Regions from separate parts of the Janthinobacterium tructae genome, predicted to be linked through region 2. Evidence: predicted binding sites of a transcription regulator. Region 2 holds the regulator's gene; the other holds the start of a gene.

Region 1 (3,410 bases), 920 kb from region 2:
GGTGTCATTGCGAAACAGCACCATGCCGCTGCGGTATTTGTCGGGGTCTTGCGGCGGCGGCAAGTCGCGGTCGCCGTCGAGGTATTCGCCGCGCCCGCCCACCACCAGGTAATACAGGGTGTCGACATCGTCGGCGCGCAGGAAGTCGCGGCCGCTGCGGTTCTTGTCCGGCACGCGGCGCAGCAGTGCGCCGTCGGCCTGCTTGACCTGCTGCGTCAGCACCGTCACGCTGTCTTCCAGCGCATGGTCGAACGGTTGATTGGCGATGCCCTTGGCCACCAGGTAGGTGATGGCGATGCTCATCGGCCACAGCAGCAGCAAGGGCGCCAGCATCCAGTCGAGGATTTCGCCAAACAGCGAATGCTCGATGGTGTCATCCTGCTCCGTGGTGGGCGGCTCGAACCAGTCGTCGTCGTCCACCTCGTCCGCTGGCGCTTCGCGCGCCTTCACTTGGTGGCGGGGCCGCTGGCCGGGCCTGCCGCTTCGCCCGCTTCGGCGTTCAGGCGCGCCGCTTCCGAGTATTTTTCCAGGCAATAGCCGAGGCCGCGCACGGTGGCGATGCGCACGCCGCCCACCTCGATTTTTTTGCGCAGGCGGTGCACATACACCTCGATGGCGTTGTTCGACACTTCTTCGCCCCATTCGCACAGGTGGTCGACCAGCTGCTCTTTCGAGACGAGGCGGCCGGTGCGACCCAGCAGGATTTCCAGCAAGCCCAGTTCGCGCGCCGACAGGTCGAGCATCTGGTCGTTGATGTAGGCGCTGCGCCCCACCTGGTCGTAGCTGAGGGGGCCGTGCTTGATGACGGTGGCGCCGCCGCCGGCGCCGCGGCGCGTCAGGGCGCGCACTCTTGCCTCCAGTTCCGACAGGGCGAACGGCTTGGCCATATAATCATCGGCACCCAGGTCGAGGCCATTCACGCGTTGTTCGATGGAGTCGGCGGCCGTCAGGATCAGCACCGGCAGCAGCGAAGCGCGCGCGCGCAGGCGACGCAGCACCTCCAGGCCGGACATCTTCGGCAGGCCCAGGTCGAGGATCAGCAGGTCGAATTCCTGGGTGGACAGGGCCGTATCGGCTTCCTGGCCGGTCTTGACGTAGTCGATGGCATAACCGGACTGGCGCAGCGAGCGGGTCAGGCCATCGGCCAGCACGCTGTCATCTTCGGCAAGTAAAATACGCATGGTGCACTTCCTATGCTTGCAACATCAGGACATCTGAAGTCTGTATTGTGTTTCATTTCCCGCAAGGTGGATAGTTTTTGTGAAAAACAGGCTTGTATTGATCTGTTTCAAAACAAATCCACGTTCCGCTTGCATTGATCACTGTTTTTTTATACAGTACTGTCTGTGTAAAGAATTTAACCCACTGGCGCTATCGCAGGCTGCCGGATTCCACTGAGTCCGCAACTGTAGAACGGCTGAAAGAACATATGGACGATAAAAAAGCTGTAGTACCCGCATCGGAAAAAGCCAAGGCGCTCGCCGCCGCACTGGCGCAGATCGAGAAGCAGTTTGGCAAAGGTTCGGTCATGCGCATGGATGCCAGCGCGGTGATCGAAGAAGTGCAAGTCGTGTCGACCGGTTCGCTCGGCCTCGATATCGCGCTGGGCGTAGGCGGCTTGCCGCGCGGCCGCGTGGTGGAAATCTACGGTCCTGAATCGTCGGGTAAAACCACGCTGACCCTGCAAACCATTGCTGAAATGCAAAAACTCGGCGGCACCTGCGCCTTTATCGATGCCGAGCACGCGCTCGACGTCGGTTACGCGCAAAAGCTGGGCGTGAACCTGCACGAATTGCTGATCTCGCAACCGGACACGGGCGAGCAGGCACTGGAAATCTGCGACGCCCTCGTGCGTTCGGGCAGCGTCGACCTGGTCGTCATCGACTCCGTGGCCGCACTGACGCCACGCGCCGAGATCGAAGGCGACATGGGCGACTCGCTGCCAGGCTTGCAAGCGCGCCTGATGTCGCAAGCCCTGCGTAAATTGACCGGTTCCATCAACCGCACGAATACCCTGGTCATCTTCATCAACCAGATCCGCATGAAGATCGGCGTGATGTTCGGCAGTCCTGAAACCACCACCGGCGGCAATGCGCTGAAATTCTACGCCTCCGTGCGCCTCGATATCCGCCGCACCGGCTCGATCAAGTCCGGCGATGAAGTGATCGGCAACGAAACCAAGGTCAAGGTCGTCAAGAACAAGATCGCGCCACCGTTCAAGGAAGCGCACTTCGACATCCTGTACGGCGCCGGCACCTCGCGCGAAGGCGAAATCCTGGACCTGGGCTCGGATGCCAAGATCGTGGAAAAATCCGGTTCGTGGTACAGCTACAACGGCGAACGCATCGGCCAGGGCAAGGACAACGCCCGCGCCTTCCTGCAAGAGCGTCCGGCGCTGGCCCGCGAGATCGAAAACAAGGTCCGCGCTTCGCTGGGCGTGCGTGAACTGCCCCCGCTGGCTGCTGAAAAGCCGGAAAAAGCGGATAAAGCCGCCGACAAGGCTGCCAAGGCGGAAGCCAAGCCAGAGTAGGTCGTATTAGCGCGGCAAAGCCGCGCGTAATCCGACAACACCACAGACGTCAACAATGTTGTCGGATCAGACGCCAGCAATGTTGTCGGATCAGACGCCAACAATGTTGTCGGATTACGGCCCAAGGGGCCTAATCCGACCTACGCGTGGCTTGCCGCAAGGTTGGACCCTGATCGCCGTCCCGCGCTGTTGCGCCGGGCGGCGATTGTGTTTGGGTGCTGTGATCGTGGAATGAGAGACAAGGTGGGTGTATGGCTGCAGTACAACTAAGCCTGAAGGGCAGGGCGCTCCGCTTTCTGTCGATGCGTGAGCATAGCCGCATGGAATTGCGGCGCAAGCTGCAGCGGCATGCGCAGGAAGGCGATGATGTGGAAGCCTTGCTCGACAGCCTGGAGCAAGCCAACTGGCTGTCGCAGGAGCGCTTTTCCGAATCGCTGATCCACCGCCGCTCGGCCCGTTTCGGCAATAGCCGCATCATGGCGGAATTGCAAAGCCATGGCATAGGCGGTGAAGCGCTGCAGGAACTCAAGGCGGGCCTGGCCGAAGGCGAGACCGCGCGCGCCTGCGAAGTGTGGCGCCGCAAATTCGGTGTAGTGGCGCAGGATGCGGAGCAACGCAACAAGCAGGTGCGCTTCCTGATGCAGCGCGGCTTTTCGCAGCGCGCCGTGCAGGTGGCCTTGAAAGGCCTGGAGCCCGACGACGAGTAATATTGGTTAACTTGACAGCAAGGATCAGTTATTCTGCCCAATTGCTGCTGCGCATGTTGCGTCCCAGCTTATTTACTTGATATACGGGACACCTGATGAGCAATTGGCATGCCGGCTACACGGCCGAAACCGCATACACCTACGGCTATTACACGGAATTGAACCCCTTGCGC
Region 2 (3,410 bases):
GCCGGCCACGCGCATCGTGTTCGTGGAAACCATCGCCAATCCACGCACGCAGATCGCCGACCTGGCAAAGATCGGTGCCTTGTGCAAGGAACGCGGCATTTTGTACATCGTCGACAACACCATGACGACGCCTTATCTGTTCCGCCCGAAAGCGGTGGGCGCGGGCCTGGTGGTCAATGCGCTGACGAAATCCATCGGCGGCCACGGCAATGCGCTGGGCGGCAGCTTGACGGACACGGGCGTGTTCGACTGGACGCAGTACCCGAACATTTTCGACAATTATAAAAAAGCGGCGCCGGCGCAGTGGGGCATCGCGCAAATCCGCGCCAAGGCTTTGCGCGATTTCGGCGCATCGCTGGGTCCGGAAGCGGCGCACCATATCGCCGTCGGCGCGGAAACCATGGCCTTGCGCATGGACCGCACCTGTTCCAATGCCCTGGCGCTGGCCAGCATGCTGGTCGCCGACCCGCGCGTGGCGGCCGTGCATTACCCTGGCTTGGCGTCGCACCCGCAGCACGCGCTGGCGACGGACTTGTTCCGCAGTTATGGCTCGCTGTTCAGCTTTGAATTAAAAGATGGCATCGATTGCTTCGATTTCCTGAATCGCCTGAATCTGGCTATTCCAGCGAGCAACCTCGGTGACACGCGCACCCTGGTCATTCCCGTCGCTCACACGATCTTTTATGAGATGGGTGCCGAGCGCCGAGCCAGCATGGGCATTGCCGAGTCCTTGATCCGCGTGTCGGTGGGTATCGAGGATGAAGCCGATTTGCTCGAGGATTTCCGCCAGGCACTCGATGCCTAAGCGGGCGGACAAATGAAAAGGGCCGCAACAGTCATGCTGTTGCGGCCCTTTTTACCTGCGGTGGTTTAATGCCAGCTGCGCATCAAGCCTACCGCGAGGCCTTCCAGGGCGAACTCATCTTCCGGCGATACGGTGATGACCTTGAAGTCGGGGTTTTCCGGCAGCAGTTCGATGACGGAACCCGTCTTCTTGTAGCGTTTGACGGTGACTTCGTCGCCGATGCGGGCCACGACGATCTGGCCGTTCTTGGCGCTGTCGACCTTCTTGACGGCCAATAAGTCGCCATCCATGATGCCGGCGTCGCGCATGGACCAGCCGCGCACCTTCAGCAGGAAGTCGGGCTTGGCCGAGAACAGGGCCGGGTCCACGTTGTAGCTCGCTTCCAGGTTTTCCTGTGCCAGGATGGGCGAGCCTGCCGCCACCCGGCCGATCAGGGGCAGCGACATCAGCAGCGCTGCCGGCACCTTCGATGGCGCTGCTTCGGCTGCCGCACCGATCAGGCGGATGCCGCGCGAGGTGCCAGGCGAAATCTCGATCGCGCCCTTGCGGGCCAGGGCCTGCAAATGCTCTTCGGCCGCATTGGCCGATTTGAAACCCAGTTCATTGGCGATTTCGGCACGGGTGGGAGGAAAACCCGTGTTTTCAATCGCGTCCTTGATCAGGTTCAGAATTTGTTCTTGTCGTGCTGTCAGCTTGATCATGAGCGGTGGGTGCATACTAAAATGCTGTCTATATGAACAGTCTGTATTTTTGTACAGTATCGCCCACTATGCAAGGGGATTTCGGTTATTTGCGCGAATTTCGTGCGAAATACTGGAATGGGCAGGAAAAAGCGCCTGGCCTGCTCCGTGCGCGGGCCGCTTGTTGAAGGAATGATTGAAACGTTTGCAAAAGGCGGTTATAATCTTCGGCTGACCTTCCCACACCCGTCTTGACGCCGGGGTGGGCGATTATCAATCCGACCTGAAGGAGTTTGCATGCGTCATTATGAAATAGTCTTTATCGTCCATCCGGACCAAAGCGAGCAAGTGCCCGCGATGATCGAACGCTACAAAGCCAGCGTAACCACCCGCGGCGGTTCGGTTCACCGCGTGGAAGATTGGGGCCGCCGTCAAATGGCTTACTCGATCCAAAAGCTGCCTAAAGCACACTACATCTGCCTGAACATCGAATGCGACAACGAGACCCTGGTCGAGTTGGAAACAGCATTCAAATTCAATGATGCCGTGTTGCGTCACCTGACCGTTAAAATGAAGAAAGCTGAAACAGCACCTTCGCCGATGATGAAATCGGTACAACGCGAAGACGCGGCCAAAAGCCACCGCACCGAAGCACCAGCAGCCGCTCCTGCCGCAGCAGCAGCTTAATTCTTGACCAGGATCGTGCGCTGAACCAGCTACAAGTAACCGCCATCATTGCCGAGCGCGAAATATTGCGCTATACCCCGGCAGGGCTGCCGATTGTGAATGCAGTATTGCAACACAGTTCGCAGCAGATGGAAGCAGGGATTGCCCGTTTGACCGAGTTTGATGTTGCCGCGCTAGCCGCTGGCGAAATATCAGGCCGGTTCAGTCAGGCAAGCTTGGGCGGGGTGTATCAGTTCACGGGTTTCCTGGCCAGGAAGAGCCGCAACAGCAAGAGTTTGGTGTTTCACATCATTGATTTTAGTGCAGTCACCCCGACTAGCGCATTTTAGATACAGGAGCCTGACATGGCATTCGGTAAAAAGTTCGACAAAAATAAGCTCAAGCTTAAAGAAAAACGCAAACAGCAAAACCCGTTGTTCAAACGCAAGAAGTTCTGCCGCTTCACCGCAGCTCACGTTGAGCAAGTCGACTACAAAGACGTCGACACGCTGAAAGACTTCGTCCAAGAAAACGGCAAGATCATGCCAGCACGCCTGACCGGTACCAAAGCGCACTACCAGCGCCAAGTCGACACCGCAATCAAGCGCGCTCGCTTCCTCGCGCTGCTGCCATACACCGATCTGCACCACGCTTAATCGGTCAGATATTCCTGGAGAAGAACTATGCAAATCATTCTGTTAGAAAAAGTTGTTAACGTCGGTAACCTCGGCGAAGTCGTCAAAGTCAAAGACGGTTACGCACGTAACTTCCTGATCCCGCAACGCCTGGCACGTCGTGCCACGGCTACCGCTGTGGCTGAATTCGAAGTCAAGCGCGCCGAACTGGAAAAAGCTGCTGCCGCCAAACTGGCCGCATCGCAAGCCCAGGGCGAAAAACTGAGCGGCCTGACCGTTCAAGTTGCTCAAAAAGCTGGTGTTGATGGCCGTCTGTTCGGTTCCGTCACCAACTTCGACATCGCTGAAGCGCTGACCAAGCAAGGTTTTGCTGTTGAAAAAGCACAAATCCGCATGCCTACCGGCCCGCTGAAGATCGTTGGCGAGCACAACGTTTCGGTTGCTCTGCACACCGACGTGGTCGTGGAAGTTGTTATCGCTGTCGTACCAGACGCGAACGCGTAATTGTCTGCGGGCCTGGCCCGCAAGCATTGCCGCACGATGAAAAGCCGGGTTCGCCCGGCTTTTTTGTGGCCTTTTTTTCGCTCAATTTCAGCCCTTTATTTTTGCCAGCACGCCGAAGCG

Evidence for each region. Region 2 encodes LexA, which represses DNA repair genes until DNA is damaged. Its sites were predicted from a motif close to ACTGTATNNNNATACAGT; they were not measured.
Region 1: a site for LexA is predicted at 1,322-1,339, ahead of recA (recombinase RecA). Genes of this name have one in related genera too.

What each region holds. Positions count from the first base shown of each region.
Region 1 covers NZ_CP041185.1:3,590,796-3,594,205, reverse strand. The annotation lists gene FJQ89_RS15765 (sensor histidine kinase) at 1-450, opposite strand, end outside; gene FJQ89_RS15760 (response regulator) at 447-1,181, opposite strand; gene recA (recombinase RecA) at 1,430-2,530, shown strand; gene recX (recombination regulator RecX) at 2,782-3,237, shown strand; gene FJQ89_RS15745 (class I SAM-dependent methyltransferase) at 3,333-3,410, shown strand, end outside.
Region 2 covers NZ_CP041185.1:2,669,501-2,672,910, reverse strand. The annotation lists gene FJQ89_RS11685 (cystathionine gamma-synthase family protein) at 1-805, shown strand, start outside; gene lexA (transcriptional repressor LexA) at 871-1,506, opposite strand; gene rpsF (30S ribosomal protein S6) at 1,783-2,172, shown strand; gene priB (primosomal replication protein N) at 2,193-2,501, shown strand; gene rpsR (30S ribosomal protein S18) at 2,517-2,807, shown strand; gene rplI (50S ribosomal protein L9) at 2,835-3,290, shown strand.